DNA from 4 places in the Streptomyces sp. NBC_01723 genome. Region 4 is predicted to be linked to each of the others. Evidence: riboswitches for the same ligand, from Rfam matches in the RefSeq annotation. Region 4 holds a riboswitch; each other region holds the start of a gene.
What was found. A riboswitch is a leader RNA that binds a small molecule or an ion and turns the genes downstream of it on or off. The one in region 4 is predicted to bind cyclic di-AMP.

Region 1 (6,981 bases), 4.4 Mb from region 4:
CGCGCAGGACCTGCTGCACCGGCACAAGGCACTGCTGATCGCCGACGAGGTGCAGACGGGCCTGGGCAGGACCGGGAAGTTCTACGCCTTCCAGCACGAGGACGGCGTCGAGCCCGACCTGGTCTGCGTGGCCAAGGCGCTGTCCGGCGGCTACGTGCCGGTGGGCGCCACCCTGGGCAAGGACTGGATCTTCCAGAAGGTGTACTCCTCGATGGACCGCGTACAGGTCCACTCGGCGAGCTTCGGGTCCAACGCGCAGGCCATGGCGGCCGGACTCGCCGTGCTCTCGGTGATGGAGAACGAGGAGATCGTGGCGAACGCCGCCGCGGTGGGGGAGCGGCTGAAGTCCCGGCTGGCGGCGCTGGTGGACCGCTACGAGCTGCTCGCCGACGTCCGGGGCCGCGGGCTGATGATCGGCATCGAGTTCGGCCGGCCGCGGTCCCTGAAGCTGCGCAGCCGCTGGACCATGCTCCAGGCCGCCCGGAAGGGCCTCTTCGCGCAGATGGTGGTGGTGCCGCTGCTGCAGCGGCACCGGATCCTCACCCAGGTCTCCGGCGACCACCTGGAGGTGATCAAACTGATCCCGCCCCTGATCATCGACACCGCGGACGTGGACCGGTTCGTCGACGCCTTCACCGAGGTGATGGACGACGCGCACAACGGCGGCGGTCTGATGTGGGACTTCGGCAAGACGCTGGTCAAGCAGGCGGTGGCGCACCGCTGAGTCCGTCGGTGGCCGCCCGGCGGCCCATTCGCCTCGGAGTTTTTGCCTGAGAGGCAACAAATTTGCCCGGTGGGCAAAGTTCGGGCTGAATGGAGCCATGAGCCTGAGCTCCTCCGAGACCGGACCGGCCGACGGGGCGGTCGCCGCCGTCGCGCCCCAGCTGCGTGAGCTGCGGCGGCGGGCCGCCCTGACCCTGGAGGCGGCGGCCCGCGCGGCCGGACTGTCGCCCGCCCACCTCTCCCGCCTGGAGACCGGGCAGCGCCAGCCCTCGCTGCCGATGCTGCTCGCCCTCGCCCGCGTCTACGGTACGACCGTCGCCGGACTGCTGGGGGAGGCGCCCGCGGACCCGGACGCGGTGATCCGCGCCGCCGAGATGGAGCCCACCGCCGCGGGCGGCTGGACGTACCGGCGGGCGGGAGCGCCGGGCCGGGGCATGCAGGCCCTGCGCGTCGAGGTGCCGTACGGCTCCCAGGGCGACATCGTGCGGGTGCACCCCGGCGAGGAGTGGCTGCACGTGCTCAGGGGCCGCCTGCGGCTGCGCCTCGGGGACACCGAGCACCGGCTCGGCGTGGGGGACGGCGCCCACTTCGACTCGCTGACCCCGCACCGGATCGCCGCACAGGACCCAGAAGGGGTCGAGCTGCTCTTCGTCCACACCCTGCTGCAGAGCCCGACGGCCACGCTGTGCCTCGGCCCGACGACCCCCGGGGAGATGTCGTGACGTCCATGGAGGAGAAGTTCCCGCGTGCCCTGTGGGTGCGGCTGCTCATCTACATCGCCCTGGGACACGTCTTCGGCGGCTTCCTCTACCTGCTCTTCGAGGTGGGCGCCGGCCGCTAGCGGTCGTGCGGACCGGTGCCGTACCGGATCAGTCCAGCATCCGCTCGCGCAGCCGCTCCCGGGTCGCCGGGGTGAGGTGCAGGCCCTGCTCCAGGTAGGCGTCGACGCCGCCCCAGGTCTCCTCGACGGTGTCGAAGGCGGCCGCCAGGTACTCGGCGCGGGCGTCGAACAGGGGGCTGAGCAGCTCCATGACCTCGGGGGAGTAGGCCGAGGCGGCGGAGCTGCCGCGGCGCACCTTGTAGCGGCGGTGCGTCGCGTTCGACTTGAGGTAGTCGTCGAGGACGGCATCGCGCTCGACGCCGAGCGCGAGCAGCGTGACCGCGATCGACAGGCCCGCGCGGTCCTTGCCGGCCGCGCAGTGCATCAGGGCGGGGACGCTGTCCTCGGCGAGCGCGTGCAGAACCCGGGAGTGCTCCGCCGTGCGCTCCGTGATGATCGTGCGGTAGGACGCGATCATCCGTTGGGCACCCTTGCCGTCGGCCAGGATCTCGTGCAGCTGGTGGAGGTCGCCGTCGCGGACCATCTTCCAGAACTCGGCGCCGTCGGCCGGGTCGCTCAGCGGCAGGTTCACATTGCGCACGCCCGGCAGCTCGACGTCGGGGCCTTCCAGCTTCTGGTCGGCCGCGTTGCGGAAGTCGAAGATGGTGTGCAGGCCGAGGGTGGCCAGGAAGGCGGCGTCCTCCCCGGTGGCGTGCGCCAGGTGGCCGCTGCGGAACAGCACGCCCTGCCGCACCCGTCGCCCGTCCACGGCCGGCAGTCCGCCGACGTCCCGGAAATTGCGCACACCGGTCAGCTCGGGTTCGGTCGACGGGACCTGCTGCGTCACGGGGACTCCTCCCACTCCGCCCCGCCGACGCTGCTCGGCGGCGGGCTCGCCTCGACGATACGGCATCCCCTGTCTGCGCCGATGAGTTGTCCACAGGGCATTAAGGGATGCCTCGGGCTTTCTGTCCGAATTGACGCCTTAATTCCAACTGACGCCGAAATGCGAAAGGGTGGAGAAGTGGCGCGTGAGCAGCGTCATATCCGTAACCGTGCGTCGTCCGTCATGTTCACGTAATCAAGCCGGTTTTCAAGGACGTTCACTCGAAACGCCATTCCCCGAATCGACGGAGTGTGACCGGATATACCAGTAAAGGATCAATCGGAACACCTTCCGGTGGAACTCTTCGCTTGTCCGGGTGCGTCTTGGTCCCTTACGTTCACCACCGATCCGGACGGACGCCTAATCCTGCCGCCGACCGGAGCCCACTCTCATCCACCACCCGTACCCGGCAGGAGCGGGGGACCCACAGGTACGAATGCCTGTTCCGGTTCCCGGAACGGCTTGGGGTGAAGCCGCGTTTCGGCGCGGCCGGGCATCTCCAGCCCGAACCCGACAGCTCACCTCGCAGGCGCCGGAGAGGAATTCGCCATGCCCGCGAAGGGTAAGCACCGCCGTACCAGGGCCATGCGCCTGACCCGCACCATCGCCGTCGCCGGAACCGGTGGCGCCGTGCTCGCGCTCCCCCTGATAGGGGCCGCCGGCGCCAACGCCGCCCCCGCGCACTCCGTTTCCGAGCAGTCCGTGCAGTCCGTCGCGACGACGGCGCAGAAGGCCGCCGCGAGTGGCACCGAGAAGAACTCGGACGCGCGGACCTACACCGTCAAGAGCGGCGACTACCTCTCGCGGATCGCCGATGAGCAGAACGTCGACGGCGGCTGGAAGAAGCTGTACGAGGACAACCGCGAGGCCATCGGTTCGGACCCGTCGCTGATCCACCCCGGCCTGAAGCTCTCGGTCGGCGCCAAGGCCGCCCAGTCGGAGAAGCCGGCCGCCGAGAAGCCCGCCGCCGAGAAGCCGGCGGAGGCGGAGAAGCCCGCCGCCAAGCCGGCCGAGAAGTCCACGGACGCCGAGAAGGCCTCCACCTCGGACGCCGGCACCAGCAGCGGCTACACCTCCCCCGTCGCGGGCGGCACCGTCGGTACCCCGTACCACCAGTCCGGCAGCATGTGGTCCAGCGGCTACCACACCGGCACCGACTTCGTCGTCCCGACCGGCACCCCGCTCAAGGCCGTCGGTGCGGGCACCGTCGTCTCCGCCGGCCCCGGCGGTGCGTACGGCAACCAGGTCGTCATCCAGCTCGCCGACGGCCACTACGCCCAGTACGCCCACCTCTCCTCCCTCTCCGTCTCCGCCGGCCAGTCGGTGACGGCGGGCCAGCAGGTCGGCCTCTCGGGTGCCACCGGCAACGTGACCGGTCCGCACCTGCACTTCGAGATCCGCACCACGCCGGACTACGGGTCGGACATCGACCCGGTCGCGTTCCTGCGTTCGCACGGCGTCTCTCTCTGACGCACGGCCAGGGCGCGGCCCCCACGCCACCGAAGGCCGGACCCCGATCCCCGGGTCCGGCCTTCGGTGTATTCCGCAATTGACCAAGCCTTTAGGCGTGGCCTTTCTCACCGACCGTCAACCCCTGCCTACGGTCGCGTAGGTCACATTCCAAGGTGAATCATGACCCGATGTGGCAGACGATTCGAAGAATGACAGCAGAGCAGTGATCGGGTCGTACGTGGCGCTGGGGGACAGCTTCACCGAGGGCGTCGGCGACCGCGGCCCCGACGGGGCGTTCGTCGGCTGGGCCGACCGATTCGCCGTACTGCTCGCGGACCGGCGCCCCGAGGGCGACTTCACCTACGCGAACCTCGCCGTGCGCGGCAGGCTGCTCGACCAGATCGCGGCCGAACAGGTCCCCCGAGTCGCCGAACTCGCGCCGGACCTCGTCTCGTTCGCGGCTGGCGGCAACGACATCCTCCGGCCCGGCACCGACCCCGACGAGGTGGCCGAGCGGTTCGAGCGGGCGGTGGCCGCGCTGGCCGAAGCGGCCGGCACCGTCCTCGTGACGACCGGGTTCGACACCCGCGGCGTGCCCGTGCTCAGGCATCTGCGCGGCAAGATCGCCACGTACAACGGACACGTCCGCGCCATCGCCGACCGGTACGGCTGCCCGGTGCTCGACCTCTGGTCGCTCCGCAGCGTCCAGGACCGCAGGGCGTGGGACGCCGACCGCCTGCACCTGTCCCCGGAGGGGCACACGCGGGTGGCGCTGCGCGCCGGACAGGCCCTCGGCCTGCCCGTGCCCGCCGACCCGGACCAGCCCTGGCCGCCGCTGCCCTACCGCGGTGCGCTGGACGTCCGCCGGGACGACGTGCACTGGGCACGCGAGTACCTGGTGCCGTGGATCGGACGCCGGCTGCGCGGCCAGTCCTCGGGCGACCACGTGACCGCCAAGGGGGCGCTGTCGCCGGACGACATCAAGACGCGGATCGCCTCGGTGGCGTGAGGGCGCCGTGCGGGCGGGCCGGTTGCGGAGGCCGGCTGCGGACGGGGTACGGCGAGGCCGGCGGCGGGTCAGCGGCGGGGGGCGCCCAACGCCTCCCGAGGCAGACCCAGTTCCCGGGCGAGCGCCTCGTCCGTCCACTCCCGCGCCCGGGCCCGCGACACCGTGCCCGTGTACGACGTCAGTTGCACGGCCAGCCCGTCGAGGAGCGCTGTCAGCCGCAGGGCCGCGCCCTCGGGGTCCGGGCAGGGGAACTCCCCGGCGGCCACCCCCTCGGCGATGACCTCGGCGATCGCGGCCTTCCACCGGCGGTCCAGATCCCGCGTGACGTCCCGCAGCGCGGGCTCGCGCAGCGCCGCCGCCCAGCCCTCGATCCACAGCCGCCAGCCCTTGGCCTGCCCCGTCGGGGCGTACCACCGCACGGCGGCCCGCAAGCGGCGCAGCGCCGACGTCCGGCGGCCGAGCAGTCCGTGCAGATGAGCCAGATCGTCCTCGGCGGCACGGGCGAAGGCGGCGGCGACCAGCTTCTCCTTCGTGGAGAAGTGGTAGAGCACCAACGCGTTGCTCACCCCGAGCGCGGACGCCACGTCGGCGATCCGCAGCGCCGCGACACCCCGCGCCGATATCTGCTCGACGGCCGCGCGCAGCAGCTCCTCGCGCCGCTCGGCCACACTCAACCGGACTCTCACCACGCCCCGTCCCCCCAAGCTCCGGACAAGATCAGTCGGTGTCACACGAGACGACCATAATGAGAGCCTGACCTACTCCACCTGGAGGTTACCGTGGCCGGATTCCGTTCCCCGAGCTCCGGGCTCCGTACGCCCCGGCCCGCGGCCTTCGGCGCGGACCCGACCGGTGAGCGCATGGCGCGCATCCGCAGATCGCCGCACTTCCGTGACGGCGTCTTCCAGAACCCCGGCGGCACCGCCCGGACCCGGCCCTCCGGATCGGCCCGAGAGTTCGCCAAGATCTACTTCGACCGGGAGTCCCGGCTCCGCCGCGCCCCCCGGGGCCCGATCCCGGTGCACGCCACGACCCTCGCCGACCTCGCCCGGCCGCCCGCCACCGGACTCCGACTGACCTGGATGGGGCACTCCAGCGTGCTCGCCGAGATCGACGGCCGACGGGTGCTCTTCGACCCCGTGTGGGGCGAGCGATGCTCCCCGTTCCCCTTCGCCGGGCCCAAGCGGCTGCACCCCGCCCCCGTCCCCCTGGCCGCCCTCGGCCCGGTCGACGTCGTCGTGATCTCCCACGACCACTACGACCACCTGGACATGCCCACGATCAAGGCGCTGGCCGGCACGGACACCCTGTTCGCCGTGCCGCTCGGGGTCGGCGCCCACCTCGAACACTGGGGCGTGCCCGCCGACCGGCTGCGGGAGCTGGACTGGCACGAGTCGACGCGCGTCGCCGGCCTCACCCTGACCGCTACGCCGGCCCGCCACTTCTGCGGGCGGGGGCTGCGCAACACCCAGCACACCCTCTGGGCGTCGTGGGTCGTCGCCGGGGAGGAGCACCGCGTCCACCACAGCGGGGACACGGGTTACTTCGACGGCTTCCGGGACATCGGCGCCGCGCACGGCCCCTTCGACGCCACGATGATCCAGCTCGGCGCGTACTCCCGGTTCTGGCCGGACATCCACATGACGCCCGCCGAGGGGCTGCGGGCCCACCTCGACCTCCAGGGAGGCGCTCCGGCCGGGGTGCTGCTGCCGATCCACTGGGGGACGTTCAACCTCGCGCCGCATGCGTGGGCGGAGCCGGGGGAGTGGACGAAGGACGCGGCCGAGGAGGCCGGCCAGGCGGTGGCGTTCCCGCGGCCGGGGGAGCCGTTCGAGCCGGCGGGGGAGGTGCCGGTGGAGGCGTGGTGGCGGGCGGTGTCGGAGCCGATCGCGCACGCGTGGCGGCGTCCGCGGAGTGCCGAGGGTGCGCCCGGGACGAGCATCGGTGATCTCGACCTCGCCGGTGAGCGGTGACATCTTCCGGTGCCTCGTCCCTGCCGACGTAATGCCGGCAGAGGGACATCGTCCCGCTTCGCAGCCGGAGCAGGCGAGCCGGTGGCGGAGGGAGGACGATGGAGTGGCGGGGCCACTG
Region 2 (6,981 bases), 1.5 Mb from region 4:
GGCCCGCCCCGCGGGACGGAGTCGCTGGTCCGCCGCACGCGGCGGGTGCGCTGAGCCCGGTCGGCACCCCCTGGACGCCGCTGGAAAGATGCACACGCATGGACAAGTGAATGCAGACGCATATAATGCATGTGCTGGTATTCACTCATCGCCGATCACTCCAGGGGACACCATGACGCGCCGCTTTCTCTTCCTGCTGGGCAGCAGCCGCCCCGACGGCAACACCGAGCTGCTCGCCCGCCGGGCCGCCGAACAGCTCCCCGCGGACGTCGAGCAGCGCTGGATCGACCTGGCCCGGAACCCGTTGCCCGAGTTCGAGGACCTGCGGCACGACAGCGACCACACGCGCCCCACCGAGGGCAACGCCGGTCTGCTGCTCGACGCCACGCTCGCCGCGACCGACCTCGTGATCGCGTCGCCGCTGTACTGGTACTCGGTGTCCACGCCGGTCAAGCGCTACCTCGACCACTGGTCGGGCTGGCTGCGCACGCCCGGCCTCGACTTCAAGGCGACCCTGGCCGGCCGCACCCTGTGGGGCGTCACCGCGCTGGCGCACCAGGAGCAGGAGGTCGCCGACCCGCTGGTCGGCACCCTCGGCAACTCCGCGGCCTACATGGGCATGCGCTTCGGCGGAGTACTGCTCGGCAACGGCAGCCGGCCCGGTGACGTGCTGCGGGACACGGACGCGCTGTCCCGCGCCAAGACGTTCTTCGCGCGGGAGGCGCCGCTCGCCCGGTTCCCGTACGAGGAGCCGGTGGCCGTGCCCGCCCGGTGAGGTCCTCGGGCGCGCGGCGTGGCGCCCTACGGGGTGATGTCCTACGCCGTGATGTCCTTCGACGTGAACCGCGCCCACGCCGCCGAGCCGAAGACCGCCGCGTAGAGGGCCTGGAGGCCCAGGTTCTTCACCAGGTCGTCCCAGTAGACCGGTTCGCGCATCAGGTCGGCGAAGGACAGCCAGTGGTGCGAGAAGAAGTACGGCTGGAGCGCGTGCAGCTGGGGGATCTGGTCGAGGATCTGGACCGTGATCAGCAGCCCGACGGTGGTCGCCATCGCCGCGATGCCGCTGCCCGTCAGCGTCGAGACGAACAGGCCGAGGGCCGCGACGCCGACCAGTGAGGCGGCCACCACCAGGGCGATCAGCAGGGCGCGCCCCAGGCCCTCGGCGTAGCCGATCCGGGTGCCGGAGATGGTGATCAGGTCGCCCAGCGGGAAGAGCAGCGCCCCGACCGCGAGCGCCGAGACCGCGACCACCAGGGTGGCGGCGAGGCAGAAGGCGATCACCGTCGCGTACTTGGTGAGCAGCAGCCGGGTGCGCCCGGCCGGGGCGACCAGGAGGTAGCGCAGCGTGCCCGCGCCGGACTCGCCGGCGATCGCGTCGCCCGCGACGACGCCGACGGCCATCGGCAGGAAGAACGGGAGGGTCGCGGCGAGCGCGGTGAAGACCAGGAACAGGCCGTTGTTGCTGATCTGCGAGATGAAGGCCGGGCCCTCGCCGCCACCCCCACCGCCGCCACCGAGCGACGACGACCCGTCGCTCGTCTCGATCTTCACCGCGATGCCCACCAGGACCGGCACGGCGGCCAGGACGCCCAGCAGGGCGAGGGTGCGCCAGCGCCGGAAGGTGATCAGCAGTTCGCTGCGCAGCAGTCCGAGGGACCACAGCGGATTCGGTGTGCGCACCGCACCCACGCCCGCGCCCGGCGTCTCCGCCCGCGCCGGCGGCACGTTCCCCGTCTCAGCCCGCGACATCGAATCCCTCTCCGGTCAGGGCCACGAACGCGTCCTCCAGGGAGGCCCGTTCCAGTGCGAAGCCGCGGACCCGGACGTGGGCCGCGACCAGGGCCGCGTTGACCTCGGCCAGGTCGCGGTCCGGGGGCTCGGCCGTCACCCGGTCCTCGGCGACGACCACGTCCCCGGCGCCCTGCTCCTTCAGCACCCGGGCCGCCTCGCCCGCGTCCGGCGTGTTCACCACCAGCCGGCCGCGCGCCCCGGCCGACAGGTCGGCCACCGCGCCCTGGGTGATCAGGCGTCCCTGGGCCATCACGGCGGCGTGCGTGCAGACCTGCTCGATCTCGTCCAGCAGGTGGGAGGAGAGGAAGACGGTGGTGCCATCGGAGGCCAGTTCGCGGACCAGCGCGCGGATCTCGCGCATGCCCTGGGGGTCGAGCCCGTTGGTCGGCTCGTCCAGGACCAGCAGGCGGCGCGGCTGGAGCAGCGCGGCGGCGAGGCCGAGCCGCTGCTTCATGCCGAGCGAGTACGCCTTCGCCTTCTTGCCGGACGCGGCCGCGAGGCCCACCCGGTCCAGCGCCGCCGCGACGCGCTCGCGCCGGGTGCGCGGGTCGGCGGTCGGGTCGGCGGCGTCGTAGCGCAGGAGGTTGTCGCGGCCGGAGAGGAAGCCGTACAGGGCCGGGCCCTCGATGAGGGCGCCGACCCTGGGCAGTACGGTGCGGGCCGCGCGCGGCATGGGCCGGCCGAGGACCCGGGCGCTGCCCGAGGTCGGTTCGATCAGGCCCATCAGCATGCGGATGGTGGTGGTCTTGCCGGAACCGTTGGGGCCGAGGAAGCCGAAGACGCTGCCCGCCGGGACGGTCAGGTCGAGACCGTCCACGGCGAGCTGTCCGCCGCGGTAGCGCTTGGTGAGCCCGCGGGTGGAGATGACGGCGTCGTCCGCCCGCTCCGGCTCCGTGACGGACGGTTCGGCCATCGGCTTCCTCTCCTGTGCCCCTGCTCCGTTACTTCGCGGCGTTCGCGGCCTTCACCAGCGCGTCCTTGGTGACCGCACCGGCGTAGACCTTGCCGTCCTCGGTGATCAGGGCGTTGACCAGGCGGGTCTTGAAGACCGTGCCCGAGCCGAAGTCGCCCTTGACCTGGTCGCCGAGGGACCCGAGGAAGCCGCCGAGGTCGCCGCCGCCCGCGGCACCCGTGGGCAGGCCCTGGCCGCCGGTGTCGAACGCGGCGATCGAGTTCCAGCCCTCGCCGATGACCTTCAGGCCGTCCAGTTCCTTGGCGAGGTCGCCCTCGGCCTTGCGCCCGTGCTCCGGGGCCTTGGTGGCCTTCTCGTCGGCCTCGGTCACCTTCGCGCCCTTGGGCGGGGTGAAGTCGAACGTCGACGCGTCCGGCTTCGCGAAGCTGACCTTGGTGAAGCCCGCGTCCACGACGGCGGCGCCGCCGCTCGCCGGGGTCAGCGTGAACTTCAGCGGGGTGCCGGTCTCGGCGTCCACGGCGACGGTGATCGCACCGACCGTGGAACCCTTCTGCCTGGGCTCGACGACGAGCCGGTACGCGTCGCGGCCGGCCACCTGGGCGGTGCCGCCGACCTTCACGGACGTGGTGTCGTCGATCGACTTGAGCGCCTGGTCGGCGAAGTCCTTCGGGGTGGCCGGCACGTCCTTCTCCGGCCGCTCCGCGCCGTCGGACGTGGAGTGGTAGACCTCGTTGGACTTGCTGTCGTAGCCCCAGACGTCCTTGCCGTCGTGGATGAGGCTGTACTCGGCGGCGTCCTCCAGCAGGGACACCTTCTGCCGGTCGGGGCCGTCGGCCGCGACGCGCAGGGTGTGGGAGCCGGAGACCAGCTGGGTGAGCTTGGCCGAGGGGTCGGCGGACGAGCCTCCGTCCTTCCCGTCCCCGCCCGGACCGCCGGACATTCCGGACATCAGGCCGCTCTCCAGGCCGCCGAGGTCCGGCAGGCCCAGGTCGGTGCTGATCCGGACCGTGCCGGAGAGCTGCTGGACGTCCGACTCGGCGATCTTCTGGACGAGTTCCTCCGCCGTGACCTTCGGCAGGTCGGGGTCCCCGGAGTCGGCGAGAGCGGGGACCAGCCCGATCGTCGCGGCCGCCACTCCCATCACCGCGACCGGGACGACGTACCGCGCGGCCTTGCGCCGTCGGGCGCTCAGCTCCTCGCCCGCCCCGGGGGTCGTGTTGTCGTCGGAATCGATCGGTGCCATCTGTGCCCTACCTCCGTCGTCGGCGGCGGCTGCTCGCGACCTCGCACTCGTTCACCCGTGAGCCGCCATTCTCACCCGAATCGGTGAGGATTGGTGTTTCCGTGGTGTCCATCTGACCAAATCACCGGAGCGCAATCGTCAGACCGCGGACTCAACTCCACGTACTCCTGCGGGATGACACCGGAGGGCGGTTCCTCCCCCGCCCCGTAGGGGACGGGTACGCCGCCCGCCGACGGAGGGCACCCGCCCGTGGCGCGGCGCACGGGCGGGGCGGGGGGTTCAGCCGGCCCGGTGCACCACGGCGTCGCACAGTTCCACCAGCGCGGCCTTCGCCTCGCACTCCCGCAGCGGGGCCAGGGCCGCGCGGGCTTCCTTGGCGTAGCGGACGGTGTCCCGCCGGGCGTGCTCCAGCGCGGGGTGGGCACGCAGCAGGCGCAGTGCCTCGGCGTGCCGGGCGTCGTCGCTCAGGTCGGAGGCGAGCAGCTCGCTCAGCGCGACGTCCTCGGCGAGGCCCAGCCGGGCCGCGCGCTCGCGCAGCCGGAGCACCGGCAGGGTGGGGATGCCCTCGCGCAGGTCCGTGCCGGGCGTCTTGCCCGACTCGTGGGAGTCGGAGGCGATGTCCAGGACGTCGTCCGCGAGCTGGAAGGCGACGCCGAGCCGCTCGCCGTACTGGGTGAGCACGTCCACGACCGTCTCGTCGGCGCCCGACATCATCGCGCCGAACCGGCAGGAGACGGCCACCAGCGAGCCGGTCTTGCCGCCCAGCACGTCCAGGTAGTGGTCGACGGGGTCCCGGCCGTCCTGCGGGCCCGCCGTCTCCAGGATCTGGCCGGTGACCAGCCGCTCGAACGCGAGGGCCTGCACGCGGACCGCCTCGGGCCCGAGGTCGGCGAGGATCTGGGAGGCACGGGCGAACAGGAAGTCGCCGGTCAGGACCGCGACCGAGTTGTCCCAGCGGACATTGGCGCTGGCGACCCCGCGCCGCACGGCGGCCTCGTCCATCACGTCGTCGTGGTACAGCGTGGCCAGGTGGGTCAGCTCCACCACCACGGCCGAGGGCACGATCCCGGGGGCATAGGGGTCACCGAACTGGGCCGAGAGCATCACAAGGAGCGGCCGGAACCGCTTGCCGCCGGCCCGCACCAGATGCTGGGCGGCCTCCGTGATGAAGGGCACCTCGCTTTTGGTTGCCTCAAGCAACCCTTCCTCGACCGCGACCAATCCGGCCTGGACATCGGCTTCCAGAGCCTGGTCCCGCACGCTCAGCCCGAACGGCCCGACGACGGTCACGAGGGGTCTCCTGTCTGCTGGTGTCTACTGGCGATTACCTGGTTTGTCGATAGGTCGCTGCCACCACTCGAGTCAGCGTATCCGGTCACCTTTCGATCACCGCTAGCGCCCACCGTTACAGGCCGGGCGGTATCGGATCATGAGCGGTATGTTTTTGATCGGTCGATATGACCACATATTGACCGATACCAATATCGCCTCCCCGGTCCCGAACGGATGCCCGCGCGGCACGCGAAAACACCGGACGGGCGAAGCACTCTGCATCCAGGGCCGGTTGGAGCACAGTTGGGACTAATGCCCGTTTTGCCGCGCTTGTTGAGGCCCGTGAGTTGGCTCACTCCGGAGCACCCTCGGGCAACCCCGCCGCAACCTGCGCCCTCCCTTTGTCCCGCAAGCCAGTTGAGGCTTGGCAACCGCAAAGGATCAAGAGCCCCAAACGCCTCAGACCAAGGTCAACAGGGCGTTGGGTGATTCCTGCACTTGTTTCGGACATGTGCTCTCGCATACGTTCCCGGCCTGTCGGGCGGACGCCGAATCCTGCCATCGCCCGTACACACAGTCATCCACTCAACTCACTCGCCGGCAGGAGCGGGGGACCCAGGTAAGTCGCCGCACCGGTCACCACCGGAGCGGCTCGGGGTGAAGCCGTACCCGTCAGGGCGCGGCCGGGCACCTCCCCGCCCGAACCCGACAGCTCACCTCGCAGGCGTCAGGAGAGGGATACAGATGTCTGCCAACGGTCAGAACCGTCACGCCCGGACCACCCGCATCGCCCGCAGGCTCGCCGTGGCCGGCACCGGTGTCGCGGTGCTCGCCCTGCCGCTCATCGGCGCCACCGGCGCGTCCGCGGCCACCCCGGCCGCCACCAAGACGGCCGCCACGGCGGCGACCACGTACCCGGACAACCTCGACGGCTGGATCCGCGAGTCGCTCGACGTCATGGCGCAGCACGGCATCCCCGGCTCGTACGAGGGCATTCACCGCAACATCATGCGGGAGTCGTCCGGCAACCCGCTCGCCATCAACAACTGGGACATCAACGCCATCAACGGCACCCCGTCCAAGGGCCTGCTCCAGGTGATCGACCCGACCTTCCAGGCGTACCACGTCGAGGGCACCTCCTGGGACCCGTACGACCCGGTCGCCAACATCACCGCCGCCTGCAACTACGCGGCCGACCGGTACGGCTCGATGGACAACGTCTTCGGCGCGTACTGAGCCGCACCGGGACGTTCAGAAGACCCGTTCGAGGACGACGGCCACGCCGTCGTCCTCGTTCGTCGTCGTGACCTCGTCGGCCACCGCCTTGAGTTCGGGGTGGGCACCGGCCATGGCGACGCCGTGCGCCGCCCAGTCGAACATGGGGATGTCGTTGGGCATGTCGCCGAAGGCGATCGTGTGCCGCCGGCCCACCCCCAGGTGCTCGGCGGCCAGCGCCAGGCCGGTCGCCTTGGTGATGCCGCACGGCTGCAGCTCCACCGTGCCGGGCCCCGACATGGTGACCGTCGCGAGGGAGCCGACCACCGCGCGCGCCGTCGACGCCAACTCGTCGTCGCTCAGGTCGGGGTGGCGCAGCAGCACCTTGCTGATCGGGGTGCGCCACAGCTGGTCGCGCCGCTCCACCCGCACCGCGGGCAGCGTGGGGTGGGGCATCAGGTACCCGGGCTCGATGAGGGTCAGGCCGTCGACGCCGTCCTGGTCGACCGCGGCGTGCACCTGGCCCACCTCGGCCTCGATCTTGCCG
Region 3 (6,981 bases), 590 kb from region 4:
GGCGCGGGGGTACTCGCGGGAGGGCGGCGACGCCGTCGTGCACGCCGAGGAGGCCGCGCTCGCCAAGGTCGACCGCTCCGATCCGCGGCTCGCGGGTGCCACCGTGTACAGCAGCCTGGAGCCCTGTGCGCGCCGCGCCTCCAGGCCCGCGCCCTGCGCCCGGCTGATCCTCGACGCCGGGGTGCGTCGCGTGGTCACGGCCTGGCGGGAGCCGGACACCTTCGTGCCGGGGGCGGACGGCGGCGGGGTGCTCGCCGCCGGGGGCGCCGTCGTCGTCGTACTGCCGGAGTACGAAGGGCGGGCGAAGGCGCCCAACCGCCACCTGGCGGGATAGAGGGATACCGATGTGCATTCGGCCCCCGGGATGACGTACAGTGGTGAACACAACGACGCGGGGTGGAGCAGCTCGGTAGCTCGCTGGGCTCATAACCCAGAGGTCGCAGGTTCAAATCCTGTCCCCGCTACTGAAGGCCGAGGGCCGGAATCCGAAAGGGTTCCGGCCCTCGGTGCGTTCACCCGCTCGGCCCTCACCACTCGCCGCCCACCCCCGTCGCGGGAAACCTGGAGTACGGCACGGCAAGCGGCGCGGACAGGGGGCGGCGGGAGACCAGTGGTGCGGGCAGGCGATGTGGAGGACGAGGGAGCGTACGCCAGAGCCGGCGGCCGGCTCCCCGGCGATCCCGTGCCCGACCCGGGCCTCGGGGGCGAGATGGCGCCCGTGCCGCCCGCCGGGCAGCCGAGGCCGTGGCGCACGTCCTACGGCCGCACCCTCGCGCGCTCGCTCCCCGTACTGCTGATCGTCGTCGCCGTCCTGTACGACATCTTCACCCCGCGCTACTTCACCGCCGGTCCCCTCTACACCGCCGCGCCGCTGGTCGCCGCCCCGATCTACTCCCGGCGGGGCACCGCGCTCACCGGGATCGCCGTGGTCGCCTCGGTCATCGGGCTGCAGCTCGGCAAGGGCGTCATCCACTACGTCGACTCCCTCACCGAGCTGATCACCATCGCGACGGTCGCCGCGCTCGCCGTCTTCGTCAACGCCTTCGTCCGCCGCACCGACGAGCGCCTCGCCATCGCCCGGGAGATCGCCGAGGCCGCCCAGCGCGCCGTACTGCCCGAGCCGGCCGAGCGGATCGCCGGCTTCGAGATCGCCGCCTGCTACGAGGCCGCGCAGGCCGGCGCCTTCATCGGCGGTGACCTGTACGCGGTGCAGGACAGTGCGCGCGGCGTCCGGCTCATCGTGGGGGACGTGCGGGGCAAGGGCATGGGAGCGGTGGCCGCCGTCGCCGTGGTGATCGGCGCCTTCCGGGAGGCCGCCGAACAGGAGGCGACGCTGGAGGCGGTGGCACAGCGCCTGGAGCGGGCGCTGGCCCGCGAGGGCACCCGGCGCGAGGGACTGGACGCCTTCGAGGGCTTCACCACCGCCGTCCTCGCCGAACTCCCGCACGGCGCCGGGACCGTACGCATCGTCAACCGCGGGCATCCGCCGCCCCTGCTGCTCCACGGCGACGGCACCCTGGGGCCGCTGCCCGCCCGGGAGTCGGCGCTGCCGCTCGGCATGGGCGAGCTGGGTGTGTGGCCCGACCGCGCGGAGGAGACGGCCTTCCCCGGTGGGGCCACGCTGCTGCTGTACACCGACGGACTGTCGGAAGCCCGGGACGAGCGGGGGGAGTTCTACGATCCGTACGCGCGGCTGTCCGGTCGCGTCTTCCGTCATCCGGCGAAGCTGCTCGAAACCCTCGCCCGCGACGTGCGCCGCCACTCAGGGGGCGGGATGGCGGACGACATGGCGCTGCTCGCCGTACGGCGGCCACGGCGCGGCGACCATGATCATTGTCACGAGCCGTGACGGGGTGGCATCCCTCCGCATAACAACTGACGTACCGTCAGAAAGAAATGCCGTGAAGGGGAATACCGAGGCGCGGTCAACTCGCCCGGTTTTCACCGATCCTGAGGTGTACGTCCCGGCTGTCTTCGTTAACGATCAAGAGGAACAGCTTGGAATCCGGCCCCCGGGTCTATTAACGTTCGATAACGCAGCGCGGTCGTCCCAGCCGTCACAGAAGGCGGCTCCGTGCGCACGCGCCGAATCCCGCAAGGGAACCGGGGAACCACCACATTGGGGTGAATCGGGCGTTTGACGCCGTGGCAACACGGCTGCATGCGCGCGTAGGAGACCTTCCTGCTCCGAACCCGTCAGCTAACCCGGTAGGCGAAAGGAAGGAAAGGAGTACGCCCACGTGGCGTCCAACCGGCCTGCCCCCGAGGCCCCGTTCGTGCCCAGTCGGCACGACACCGACACCTTCGGCTACGAGAACTACCGCACCGAAGAGGGTCCTTGGGAGGAGTGGAATCCCACCGAGGACTCCATCCGCCCCGTACGCGGCCGGCACCGCGTCGCCAAGCAGCGTGGCGGGCTCGCCCGCAGCTCCACCGTCCTCGGCGTCGGTGTCATAGCCGCCGTCGGTGCGGGCGGCATGGCCAGCGCGCAGACCGGCAAGCCGCCGGTGTCGATCTCCATGCCGGACCTGCCCAACGTCGGCTCGCTCATCTCCGACGACGCACCGCAGCCGGAGGGCTCCAGCACCCCGCTCAGCGGCATCGGCGTGACCGCCGCCGCCGACACCGCGGAGGGCACCGACACCGCCGGCGCCGGTGAGTCCCTGCGGGCCCGGATCATGGCGCAGGCCGAGCAGCAGCAGGCCCAGGTCGAGACCAAGGCCGCCGCCGAGGCCGCCGCGGCCGCCGAGAAGAAGGCCGCGGAAGCCGCCGCCAAGGCGGAGAAGGAGGCCGAGGCCAAGGCCGCCGCCGCCAAGAAGAAGGCGGAGGAGGAGGCCGCGAAGAAGGCCGAGGCCGAGCGCCTGGCCAAGCTGGCCATGCAGTTCACGCTGCCGACCTCCTCGTACACGATCTCCTCGACCTTCGGTCAGGCCGGCGCCTACTGGTCCTCCGGCCACCACACCGGCCTCGACTTCGCCGCACCCACGGGCACGCTGCTCAAGGCCGTGCACAGCGGCACCATCACGTCGGCCGGCTGGGACGGGTCGTACGGCTACAAGACCGTGCTCACCCTGGATGACGGCACCGAGATCTGGTACGCCCACCAGTCCTCGATCAGCGTCAGCGTCGGTCAGGAGGTCACCACCGGTGACGTCATCGGCCGCGTCGGCGCCACCGGCAACGTCACCGGCGCCCACCTCCACATGGAGGTCCACGCCGACGGCGGCTCCGGCATCGACCCGATGGCCTGGCTGCAGAGTAAGGGCCTCACACCCTGAGCCACCGGCCCATCCGCTTCCCCGCTGGTCCCCGGCGGTCCTGACGGCAACCCCCCGACGTCAGGGCTGCCGGTTTGCGGGGTTTTTGCGTCCGTGCCGGAATGACCTGATCCGGTGCGTTCGTTGACGCCCTACATGACTTCTCTGCGCAAGCTCGGCTCCTCCGACCTGGAGGTCTTCCCCCTCGCCCTCGGCGGCAACGTCTTCGGCTGGACCGCCGACCAGGACCGCTCCTTCGCCGTCCTGGACGCCTACACGGCGGCCGGCGGCAACTTCGTGGACACCGCCGACTCGTACTCCGCCTGGGTCGACGGCAACAGCGGCGGCGAGTCCGAGACCGTCCTCGGCCGGTGGTTCGCGGCCCGCGGCAACCGTGACGACGTCGTCCTCGCCACCAAGGTCAGCCAGCACCCCGAGTACCCGGGCCTGTCCGCCGCGAACATCAAGGCGGCGGCCGACGCCTCGCTGCGCCGCCTGGGCACCGATCACATCGACCTCTACTACACGCACTTCGACAAGCCCGAGGTGCCGGTCGAGGAGATCATCGGCGCGCTGGACGAGCTGGTGAAGGCGGGCAAGGTGCGGCACATCGCCGCCTCCAACATCTCCGCCGAGCGGCTCGCGGCCTCCCTGGAGTTCTCCGACCGCGAGGGGCTCGCCCGGTACGTCGCCCTCCAGCCGCACTACAACCTGGTCTCGCGCGACACCTACGAGGGCGGGCTGCGCGACCTCGCCGAGCGGTCGGGCCTGGCCGCCGTGCCGTACTACGCCCTCGCGGCCGGCTTCCTCACCGGCAAGTACCGGCCCGGCGCGAGCGTCGACAGCCCGCGTGCGGGCGGTGCGGGCAAGCACCTGGAGACCGAGCGCGGCCGGCGGGTGCTCGCCGCCCTGGACGAGATCGCCGAGGCCCACGACGCCCCCGTCGCCACGGTCGCCCTCGCCTGGCTGGCCGCGCAACCGACGGTGGCCGCGCCGATCGCGTCCGCGCGCACGGTGGAGCAGCTGCCCGCGCTGCTGGGCGTCGCGGAGCTGAGCCTGACGGACGACGAGGTCGCGCGGCTGACGCGGGCCTCGGCCTGAGTGTGACGCCGCCGGTGCCCGCCTACGGGCGGTAGGGGCCCGGCGGTGCGTACGGGTGGGCGTACGGGACGTACGGCGCCTGAGCGGGGTACGGCGTCTGGGCCGGGTACGGCGCCGGAGGGCCGCCGCCGTACGGGCCGTAGGTGGCGTACGGGTACGCCCAGGGCGGCGCGGGCCGGGGTACGGGTGGTGCCGTCGAGCGGGCCGCGTGGTCCAGGGCCGGGCGGGCCGCGCCGCGCCGGTGCCACAGGGCGTCCAGCATCTCCCGCTCCCGCGCGGCGTAGTCGGCGCCCGCCCGGCCCCGGCGGCCGCGCTGCCGCAGGAACGCCAGCGAGGTCGCGTACGCCTCGTACTGGGCCACCGCGCGTGCCGCCTCCTTCCCGCCGTGCCGCCGGGCGTGCTGCCGGGCGACGCGGCGGGCCCGCATCGAGCCGAGCGCGTGCGGCTCCGCGGGCGTCAGCCATCCGGCCAGGACATACGCGGGCAGCTCGGCCCGTACGGTGCCCAGTTCGCGCTGCCGGGTCCAGATCACCAGCCAGGTCAGCAGGCCGAAGGCCGGCACCATGAAGGCCGCGTACACGGCGTAGAAGCCGTACTCGCCGAACGCGGCCGAGCCGTTCCACAGCGCGTGCACGCCCATCGCGAGCAGCAGGCCGGAGAGCGGGAGCAGGGCGCGGCGCAGGCGGTGGCGGCCCGCGGAGAGCGCGGCGATGCCGAAGCCGATGCCGGTGAGCACGGTGAAGAGCGGGTGCGCGAACGGGGACATCACGACGCGGACGAAGAAGGTCGCCGCGGTGACGGAGGCGATGCCGCTGCCGCCGGTGAGCTGGTCGGCGCCGAACGCGGTGCCGAGGTACAGGATGTTCTCGGTGAAGGCGAAGCCGGTGGCGGTGACCCCGGCGATCACCACTCCGTCGACTATGCCGGTGAAGTCACGCCTGCGGAACAGGAAGACCAGGAGGACCGCGGCGGCCTTGGCGGACTCCTCGACGACCGGCGCTATCACCGTGGCGCCCAGGGTGTCCGCGCTCGCCGGGTCCGCGGTGGCGGTCGCTATCCATCTGGTCGCGAAGCTGTTGGCGACGATCGCTATCAGCGCCGCCGCGCAGGCGCCCCAGGAGAAGCAGAACAGCAGGTTGCGCCAGGGGCCGGGGTCGACCCGGTCCAGCCAGCGGAAGGCGGCCAGGAGCAGCGGCACGGGCAGCACCGCGAGGCCGAGCCCGACCAGGAACCCCCGGGTGCCGGTCTGCTCGCGGACCAGGGCCAGGATCACCAGACCGGAGAGCGCGAGCAGCGTGATCAGCGCGCCGTATCGCACCCAGGACCGCTGCCACCAGTGCGGATGCGTACGCGGGAACGTGGGCTGACGCGTCGGACACGGGGGACTGGCCACGGCATGGACCCTAACCGGTGGGGGGCTGCTCTTCGTGGGGATCGCGGAGCTGTACGCGGCGGAAGAGCAGGTCGTTCACCACATGTCCCTTGTCCAGTCCCTGGCCCTCGAACCGGGTCAGCGGCCGGTGCGCGGGACGCGGCGCGAAACCGCCGTCCGGGGCGGTGTTCTCGAAGTCGGGGTGCGCGGTCAGCTCGTCGAGCATCTGCTCGGCGTACGGCTCCCAGTCGGTGGCGCAGTGCACGAAGGCGCCCGGCGCGAGCCGGGTCGCGGCCAGGGTCAGGAACTCCCGCTGGATCAGGCGCCGCTTGTGGTGACGCTTCTTCGGCCACGGGTCGGGGAAGTAGACGCGCAGTCCGGCGAGCGAGCCGGGGGCTAGCATCTCGCGGAGCAGGATGATCGCGTCGCCGTTGGCCACCCGGATGTTGGACAGGCCGTTCCGCTCGGCGAGACCGAGGAGGTTGCCCTGGCCCGGGGTGTGGACGTCCACGGCGAGGATGTTGGTGCCGGGGTCGGCCTCGGCCATCTGCGCGGTGGCCTCGCCCATGCCGAAGCCGATCTCCAGGACGACCGGGCGCGCGTCGCCGAACAGCTCGCCGAGGTCGAGGTCGCGCTGCCCGTCGATGTCCAGACCCCACAGGGGCCACAGCCTTTGCAGCGCGTCCGCCTGGCCGGCCGTCACGCGGCTGCGCCGGGGCTGGAAGCTGCGGATCCGCCGCTCGAAGTGCGATCCGGCGGGATCGGCCTTCGGCCCGTCCGGGAAGCGCGGCTCCCCCTTGGCACGGGTGTGCCTCAGGGAGGTGCCGGTGTGGGTGGCGGCTGGCTGGTGAGCGTCGGGGGCGCTGGGGAAATCAGACACAGTGCCCCCAATTTTACGGCCCGCCCGTGCCGGGCTCACGAGCCTCCCAGCAGGGTCAGTGCCCTGCGGCCCACCTCCCGGCCGATCGGCAGGGCCGCGGTGGCCGCGGGCGACGGCGCGTTCAGTACGTGCACCGCGTGGGGGCCCTCCTTGATCAGGAAGTCGTCCACCAGCGTCCCGTCGGCCAGCACCGCCTGGGCCCGCACGCCGGCCGGCGCCGCGACCAGGTCGCTCTCCGTCACGGACGGCAGCAGTCTGCGTACGGCGGTGGTGAAGGCCGCCTTGGACAGGGACCGGCGCAGCTCCCCGGTGCCGTACCTCCAGTGCCGCCGCGCGATGTGCCAGGAGCCGGGCCAGGCCAGCGTCGCGGC
Region 4 (6,981 bases):
TCGCGGCGGGCGATCCCGTCCTCGTCGTCCTGGCCGCCGCCGACCGGGACCCGGAGCGCTTCGCCGACCCGGACACCCTGGACCTGGCCCGCCGCGACAGCCAGCACCTCGGGTACGGCCACGGCATCCACTACTGCCTCGGCGCCCCGCTCGCCCGGCTGGAGGGGCAGACCGCGCTCGCCACGCTCCTCACCCGCCTCCCCGACCTGCGCCTCGCCGCCGACCCGGGCGAACTGCGCTGGCGCGGCGGGCTCATCATGCGGGGTCTGCGCACTTTGCCCGTCTCGTTCACGCCGTCCGCGTCAGCACTCGGCAACGGTGCGTCGTCAAGGCAAACGTGACACGCCCTCAACTCTGTGATCTTCACGTGATCTGTGCGGCATGAACTTGTGACAAGCGATCATCTGCCTATACGTTCACGAACCAGTGTGGCGACGAGCATCACCCGCCGCACGGTCCCCGTCGTCTGTGAAAGGTCGTCGCATGCTCTCCGGGAACGGTCGTCACCGCCGCCCCCGCCAGGCTCCCGCACTGGTCGTCGCCGCCGGAGTGACCGGCTCCGCCATCGCCATCCCGCTGCTCGGCGCCACCGGCGCCCACGCGGCCGGGGCGAACTGGGACCAGGTCGCCGAGTGCGAGACCGGCGGCGCCTGGAGCCAGAACGTCGGCAACGGCTACTACGGCGGCCTCCAGCTCCCCCAGGAGGCGTGGGAGCGGTACGGCGGTCTGGAGTACGCGGCCAGCGCCGACCAGGCCAGTCGCTCCCAGCAGATAAGAATCGCCGAGAAGCTGTACGCGGACCAGGGCATCGCGGCCTGGCCGACCTGCGGGCTGCTCGCGGGTCTCGGCAACCCCCCGGGCGCCACCGCCCCGACGGGTGACGGCGCGTCGGAGGGTTCGCAGGCCCCGAAGACGTCGGACACCCCCGACCCCGCCGGATCGGCCGCCGGGTCCAAGACGCCCGAGCCGACGGGTTCGCCCAAGGCGTCGGACTCGCCCGAGTCGTCCGAATCATCCGAGTCGTCCGACGCGTCGTCGCCGTCGGGTTCGGAGAAGGAGACCGCGCCGACTCCCGGCGCGTCCGCTTCGTCCCCTTCGTCGTCTTCTCCGTCCTCCGGGTCGGATTCCTCTGACGACTCGTCCGGCGGCAAGGATCAATCCGCCAAGACGGGCACATCGCCTGAAAGTGACCGCCGCGCCACCGACGAACCGGAGGCCGCCGACCGCTCGTCCGGCTCGGGCAAGCACCGCGGCGACAGTGCGGACGAGGGCGGGCGCTGGAAGGGCCTCACCGACAGCACCTCGGGCCGGCACGCCTCGCGTGACGGAGGGTCGGGCGACGCCGACGACGGCTCGTACATCGTCCGCTCCGGGGACAATCTCTGGGCCATCGCCGACTCCTTTGGTGTCGACGGCGGATGGCGTGCGCTCTACTCCGACAACGAGCGGGTCGTCGGCCAGGACCCCGACCGCATCCTGCCCGGTCAGACGCTCACGGTCACGGGCGAATCGGGCGAAAAGTAGGGGGAGTTCACGTCACGGTTAGAGACTCTATGTCCGTTTTGGATCTCGTGAGAGATAGGTCTCAGAAGCCGTGATCGTCTTTGAAAATCCGCGGAGCGCGTGTCTACGGTCATGACCGCTCGCCACCGCGGGCCCCGACAGCCGCAACGCCGAATCCTGCCAGCGGCCGTACGGGAACAGTCGTCGCGTAAAGCGCCGAAGGCAGGAGCGGGGGACCCAAGGTAAGTGCCGCACCGGGCAGTTCTGCCGGAGCGGCTAGGGGTGGAGCCGAGTTCCGCGAGGAACCCGGCCGGGCAACTCAACCGGCCCGAACCCGACAGCTCACCTCGCAGGCGTCGGTGAGGGGATCAACCATGCTGTTTTCCGGCAAGGGCAAGCACCGTCGTCCGTCCAAGGCCACTCGCGTCATCGCCGTCGCCGGCGTGACCGGTGCCGCCGTCGCCGCCCCGCTGATGGCGGCCGGCAACGCCTCCGCCGCCACCACCTCCGAGTGGGACGCCGTCGCCCAGTGCGAGTCCGGTGGCAACTGGTCCATCAACACCGGCAACGGCTACTACGGCGGCCTCCAGTTCTCCGCGTCCACCTGGGCCGGCTACGGCGGTACCCAGTACGCCGCCACCGCCGACCAGGCCAGCAAGGCGCAGCAGATCGAGATCGCCGAGAAGGTGCTCGCGGGCCAGGGCAAGGGTGCCTGGCCGGTCTGCGGCACCGGCCTCTCGAACGCCGCGAACACCGGCGGCGGCTCCGGCGAGAGCCAGGACAGCGGCTCCACCGCCGACCGCTCCACCGAGCAGAAGGCGTCCCGCTCCGACGAGCGCCCGGCCGCCGAGCCGAAGGCCGAGAAGAAGGCCGAGGAGAAGACGGTCACCACCCCCACCGGCAAGAAGGTCGAGAAGGGTGACGGCGAGTACAAGGTCGTCAAGGGTGACACCCTCAGCTCCATCGCCGAGAAGCACGAGGTCAAGGGCGGCTGGGAGAAGCTGTTCAAGCTGAACGACGACATCGTCGACGAGGCCGACCTGATCTTCCCGGGTCAGCAGCTGCACCTGAAGTAAGCGGCTCCTGTCGCGATTCCCGCCCCGGTGCGTGTTCCCCGTGCGCACCGGGGCGGGATTTTTGCGCCCGTCGCCCAGCCCTCTTTGTTCCGTTCGGAAACAATTTACTCTCGGTTCTGTCCAGCGGGTGGGCGATCGGCTGGCCGATCGCCCGGAGCCGGTTAGGCTCGGTCCCGCAGAGCCGACGCGGTCCTGCGGACCCGCGCGTCACACCGAAGCGTCACATTGAAGAAGGAGATGCTCGTGCCGTCCATCGACGTCGTCGTAGCCCGGGAAATCCTGGACTCCCGAGGCAACCCCACGGTCGAGGTCGAGGTCGGCCTCGACGACGGCAGCACGGGTCGTGCCGCCGTTCCGTCCGGCGCCTCCACCGGTGCCTTCGAGGCCATCGAACTCCGTGACGGCGACCCGGGCCGTTACCTCGGCAAGGGCGTCGAGAAGGCCGTCCTCGCCGTCATCGAGCAGATCGGCCCGGAGCTGGTCGGGTACGACGCCACCGAGCAGCGCCTGATCGACCAGGCCATGTTCGACCTGGACGCCACCGACAACAAGGGCTCGCTCGGCGCCAACGCCATCCTCGGCGTCTCCCTCGCCGTCGCCCACGCCGCCTCCGAGGCCAGCGACCTGCCGCTCTTCCGCTACCTGGGCGGCCCCAACGCGCACCTGCTGCCGGTGCCGATGATGAACATCCTGAACGGCGGCTCGCACGCCGACTCCAACGTGGACATCCAGGAGTTCATGATCGCCCCGATCGGCGCGGAGTCCTTCTCCGAGGCCCTGCGCTGGGGCGCCGAGGTCTACCACACGCTCAAGAAGGTCCTGAAGAACAAGGGCCTGGCCACCGGCCTCGGCGACGAGGGCGGCTTCGCCCCGAACCTCGGCTCCAACCGCGAGGCCCTCGACCTCATCCTGGAGGCGATCAAGGAGGCCGGCTACACCCCCGGCGAGCAGATCGCCCTCGCGCTCGACGTCGCCGCGTCCGAGTTCTACAAGGACGGCTCCTACGCCTTCGAGGGCAAGAACCGCACCGCCGCCGAGATGACCGAGTACTACGCCGAGCTGGTCGAGGCGTACCCGCTGGTCTCCATCGAGGACCCGCTGTTCGAGGACGACTGGGACGGCTGGAACACCATCACCGCCAAGCTCGGCGACAAGGTGCAGCTCGTCGGCGACGACCTGTTCGTCACCAACCCGGAGCGCCTGGCCCGCGGCATCGAGGAGAACTCGGCCAACGCCCTGCTCGTCAAGGTCAACCAGATCGGTTCGCTGACCGAGACCCTGGACGCCGTGGAGCTGGCCCAGCGCAACGGCTTCAAGTGCATGATGTCCCACCGCTCCGGCGAGACCGAGGACGTCACCATCGCCGACCTGGCCGTCGCCACCAACTGCGGCCAGATCAAGACCGGCGCCCCGGCCCGCTCCGAGCGCGTCGCCAAGTACAACCAGCTGCTGCGCATCGAGGAGATCCTCGACGACGCCGCGGTGTACGCCGGCCGCAGCGCCTTCCCGCGCTTCAAGGGCTGAGCGCCGCCGCCGTCGTAGGCGGCGTCGTACGTACGTCCCCGTACTCGGTCCCGTACCGTGTGCGGGGACGTACGCACGTGTGGACGGGAAGCGGGGACAGACATGGCGGTGAAGGACCGGGACCGTTTCTCCACCGCGACCAGGATCCGGATCATCGGGGAACAGACCGCGGCCCGGGTCTACCGCTCGCAGACCAAGCGCCAGGCCCGTCGCTCCCGGCTGACCGGCCGGGCCGCGCTGCTCGCGATGGTGCTCTGCTCCCTCGTCGTGGCGCTCGCCTATCCGATACGGCAGTACGTCGCCCAGCGCGCCGAGATCGCCGATCTGCGGCGGGAGCAGCAGGAGACCCGGGACCGGGTCGAGGAGCTGCGCGACCTCAAGGCGCGCTGGCAGGACGACGCCTACGCCGAGCAGCAGGTCCGGCTGCGGCTGCACTACGTGATGCCGGGGGAGACGGGGTTCGTCGTCGTCGACCCGGACGCCGCCAGGAAGGCCCGCGCCGAGTCCGGCGGGGCCGACCGCCCCTGGTACCGGAACGTCTGGGACGGTGTCGACAAGGCCGACGCCGCCGCCCGCCGGCCGTGAACCGACCGCGCCGGCACTGACTCAACAGGAAGACCAGCAGAAGACAGTCATGCAGACTCCCCCGCCGACCACGCCGCGCACCGAGCCCACCGACGCGGACGTGCTGGCCTTCAAGCAGCAGCTCGGCCGTCCTCCGCGCGGCCTGCGCGCCATCGCGCACCGCTGCCCCTGCGGACAGCCGGACGTCGTGGAGACGGCACCGCGGCTGCCCGACGGCACCCCCTTCCCGACGCTGTACTACCTGACGTGCCCGAAGGCGGCCTCCGCCATCGGCACGCTGGAGGCGAACGGCGTGATGAAGGAGATGACCGAGCGCCTCGCCGCCGACCCGGAGCTGGCCGACGCCTACCGCGCGGCGCACGAGGACTACATCCGGCGCCGCGACGAGATCGAGGAGCTGACCGGTTTCCCGAGCGCGGGCGGCATGCCGGACCGGGTCAAGTGCCTGCACGTGCTGGTCGCCCACTCGCTGGCGGCCGGACCCGGCGTCAATCCGCTGGGCGACGAGGCGATCGCGCTGCTGCCCGAGTGGTGGCGCAAGGGGCCGTGCGTGACGCCCGCCGACCCCGCCGGCCCCGCCGACCAGGAGGACGCCCAGTGACCCGTGTCGCCGCCGTCGACTGCGGTACGAACTCGATCCGGCTGCTCGTCGCGGACGCCGACCCGGCCACCGGTGAGCTGACCGACCTGGACCGCCGCATGACCATCGTGCGGCTCGGCCAGGGCGTCGACCGCACCGGGCGGCTGGCGCCGGAGGCGCTGGAGCGGACCTTCGCCGCGTGCCGCGAGTACGCCGAGGTGATCAAGGAGCACGGCGCCGAGCGGGTGCGCTTCGTGGCGACCTCCGCCTCCCGGGACGCGGAGAACCGCGACGACTTCGTGCGCGGGGTGCTGGACATCCTCGGTGTGGAGCCGGAGGTCATCTCCGGCGACCAGGAGGCGGAGTTCTCCTTCACCGGGGCGACCCGGGAGCTGGCGGGGCGCGACGACCTCGACCGGCCCTACCTGGTCGTCGACATCGGCGGCGGCTCCACCGAGTTCGTGGTGGGCGACGACCATGTGCGCGCCGCCCGCTCGGTGGACGTCGGCTGTGTGCGGATGACCGAGCGGCACCTGGTGCGCGAGGGCGTGGTGACCGACCCGCCCACCGCCGAGCAGGTCGCGGCGATGCGGGCCGACATCGAGGCGGCCCTCGACCTCGCCGAGGAGACGGTGCCGCTGCGCGAGGCGCGCACGCTGGTCGGGCTGGCCGGGTCGGTGACGACGGTGTCCGCCATCGCGCAGGAGCTGCCGGCGTACGACTCGGCCGCCATCCACCACTCCCGGGTCTCCCGGGACCGGGTCCGGGAGATCACCGACTGGCTGCTGCGCTCCACGCACGCCGAGCGGGCGGCCGTCCCCTCCATGCACCCGGGCCGCGTCGACGTGATCGGGGCGGGCGCGCTGGTGCTGCTCTCGATCATGGAGCGGACCGGTGCGGAGGAGGTCGTCGTGAGCGAACACGACATCCTCGACGGCATCGCGTGGTCGGTCGCGTAGGGCCTGTCGTTTGGGTCAGGCCGGCTGACAGAGACTGCGCCTTTGACTCACCCGAGCCCCGCGACGCCGGCATGATCCAAACGACAGGCCCTGGCCCGCGGGGTGCCGGTCTGAGCAGGACGGACGACGATTGAGCGGCTGCCGGGGGGCCTCACGGGCCTCCCGGTGACGTCCCGTCCGGAAAGTTCGTGAAGTTCTTCACAAGGAATTGGGCCCTGTCGGACGACGAAAGCGCGGTCGCTGACCCTTTTGGGGCTTCAACTGCCCTTTGAACGTGTTCAGGACGGTGCTCGGAGGGTGCCTCGAAGAGGGGTCGCGAGGGGGTGGTCCACCGTCCCCGGCGGCACGGAGGGGCAGCTCACGCGGCATTGACAACGGGGTGTGAGGGGGTCCGGTTCCTCTCCTCACCATGATCTCCGTCACGTGAGTGGCGGATGGTAACACAGACCTAACATGAGCTTGTGAAGGGGCGCACGAACGACCCCCCTGGGGCGGGTGGATACTCGATGGCATGAGCACCACGGAGCGTCCCAGGATCCTCGTAGTAGGCGGTGGGTACGTAGGCCTGTACGCAGCTCGACGCATCCAGAAGAAGATGCGTTACGGCGAGGCGACCGTCACCGTCGTCGACCCGCGGTCGTACATGACCTACCAGCCCTTCCTCCCCGAAGCCGCCGCCGGCAGCATCTCCCCCCGACACGTCGTCGTCCCCCTCAGGCGCGTGCTCCCCAAGGCGGAGGTCCTCACCGGCCGG

Region 1: linked by a shared signal. The riboswitch ahead of OIE75_RS35650 (M23 family metallopeptidase) and the one ahead of OIE75_RS15080 (transglycosylase family protein) in region 4 are both predicted to bind cyclic di-AMP.
Region 2: linked by a shared signal. The riboswitch ahead of OIE75_RS22170 (transglycosylase SLT domain-containing protein) and the one ahead of OIE75_RS15080 (transglycosylase family protein) in region 4 are both predicted to bind cyclic di-AMP.
Region 3: linked by a shared signal. The riboswitch ahead of OIE75_RS17670 (M23 family metallopeptidase) and the one ahead of OIE75_RS15080 (transglycosylase family protein) in region 4 are both predicted to bind cyclic di-AMP.

The regions. Positions count from the first base shown of each region.
Region 1 is NZ_CP109171.1:7,612,751-7,619,731, forward strand. Features, by position in the region: gene OIE75_RS35630 (aspartate aminotransferase family protein) at 1-724, shown strand, start outside; gene OIE75_RS35635 (helix-turn-helix domain-containing protein) at 828-1,445, shown strand; gene OIE75_RS35640 (DUF6126 family protein) at 1,442-1,564, shown strand; gene OIE75_RS35645 (tyrosine-protein phosphatase) at 1,593-2,390, opposite strand; cyclic di-AMP (ydaO/yuaA leader) riboswitch at 2,817-2,976, shown strand; gene OIE75_RS35650 (M23 family metallopeptidase) at 2,979-3,899, shown strand; gene OIE75_RS35655 (SGNH/GDSL hydrolase family protein) at 4,105-4,890, shown strand; gene OIE75_RS35660 (TetR/AcrR family transcriptional regulator) at 4,959-5,579, opposite strand; gene OIE75_RS35665 (MBL fold metallo-hydrolase) at 5,670-6,863, shown strand.
Region 2 is NZ_CP109171.1:4,776,163-4,783,143, reverse strand. Features, by position in the region: gene OIE75_RS22200 (DUF6668 family protein) at 1-54, shown strand, start outside; gene OIE75_RS22195 (flavodoxin family protein) at 173-775, shown strand; gene OIE75_RS22190 (ABC transporter permease) at 817-1,749, opposite strand; gene OIE75_RS22185 (ABC transporter ATP-binding protein) at 1,736-2,704, opposite strand; gene OIE75_RS22180 (LolA family protein) at 2,733-3,947, opposite strand; gene OIE75_RS22175 (polyprenyl synthetase family protein) at 4,227-5,237, opposite strand; cyclic di-AMP (ydaO/yuaA leader) riboswitch at 5,805-5,960, shown strand; gene OIE75_RS22170 (transglycosylase SLT domain-containing protein) at 5,964-6,455, shown strand; gene OIE75_RS22165 (HAD family hydrolase) at 6,471-6,981, opposite strand, start outside.
Region 3 is NZ_CP109171.1:3,849,842-3,856,822, reverse strand. Features, by position in the region: gene OIE75_RS17685 (dihydrofolate reductase family protein) at 1-334, shown strand, start outside; tRNA gene OIE75_RS17680 (tRNA-Met) at 391-464, shown strand; gene OIE75_RS17675 (PP2C family protein-serine/threonine phosphatase) at 614-1,849, shown strand; cyclic di-AMP (ydaO/yuaA leader) riboswitch at 2,074-2,230, shown strand; gene OIE75_RS17670 (M23 family metallopeptidase) at 2,241-3,278, shown strand; gene OIE75_RS17665 (aldo/keto reductase) at 3,414-4,358, shown strand; gene OIE75_RS17660 (PrsW family intramembrane metalloprotease) at 4,381-5,751, opposite strand; gene trmB (tRNA (guanosine(46)-N7)-methyltransferase TrmB) at 5,762-6,610, opposite strand; gene lhgO (L-2-hydroxyglutarate oxidase) at 6,646-6,981, opposite strand, start outside.
Region 4 is NZ_CP109171.1:3,259,029-3,266,009, reverse strand. Features, by position in the region: gene OIE75_RS15090 (cytochrome P450 family protein) at 1-341, shown strand, start outside; gene OIE75_RS15085 (LysM peptidoglycan-binding domain-containing protein) at 484-1,524, shown strand; cyclic di-AMP (ydaO/yuaA leader) riboswitch at 1,708-1,874, shown strand; gene OIE75_RS15080 (transglycosylase family protein) at 1,878-2,579, shown strand; gene eno (phosphopyruvate hydratase) at 2,823-4,103, shown strand; gene OIE75_RS15070 (FtsB family cell division protein) at 4,206-4,688, shown strand; gene OIE75_RS15065 (DUF501 domain-containing protein) at 4,738-5,289, shown strand; gene OIE75_RS15060 (Ppx/GppA phosphatase family protein) at 5,286-6,227, shown strand; gene OIE75_RS15055 (NAD(P)/FAD-dependent oxidoreductase) at 6,739-6,981, shown strand, end outside.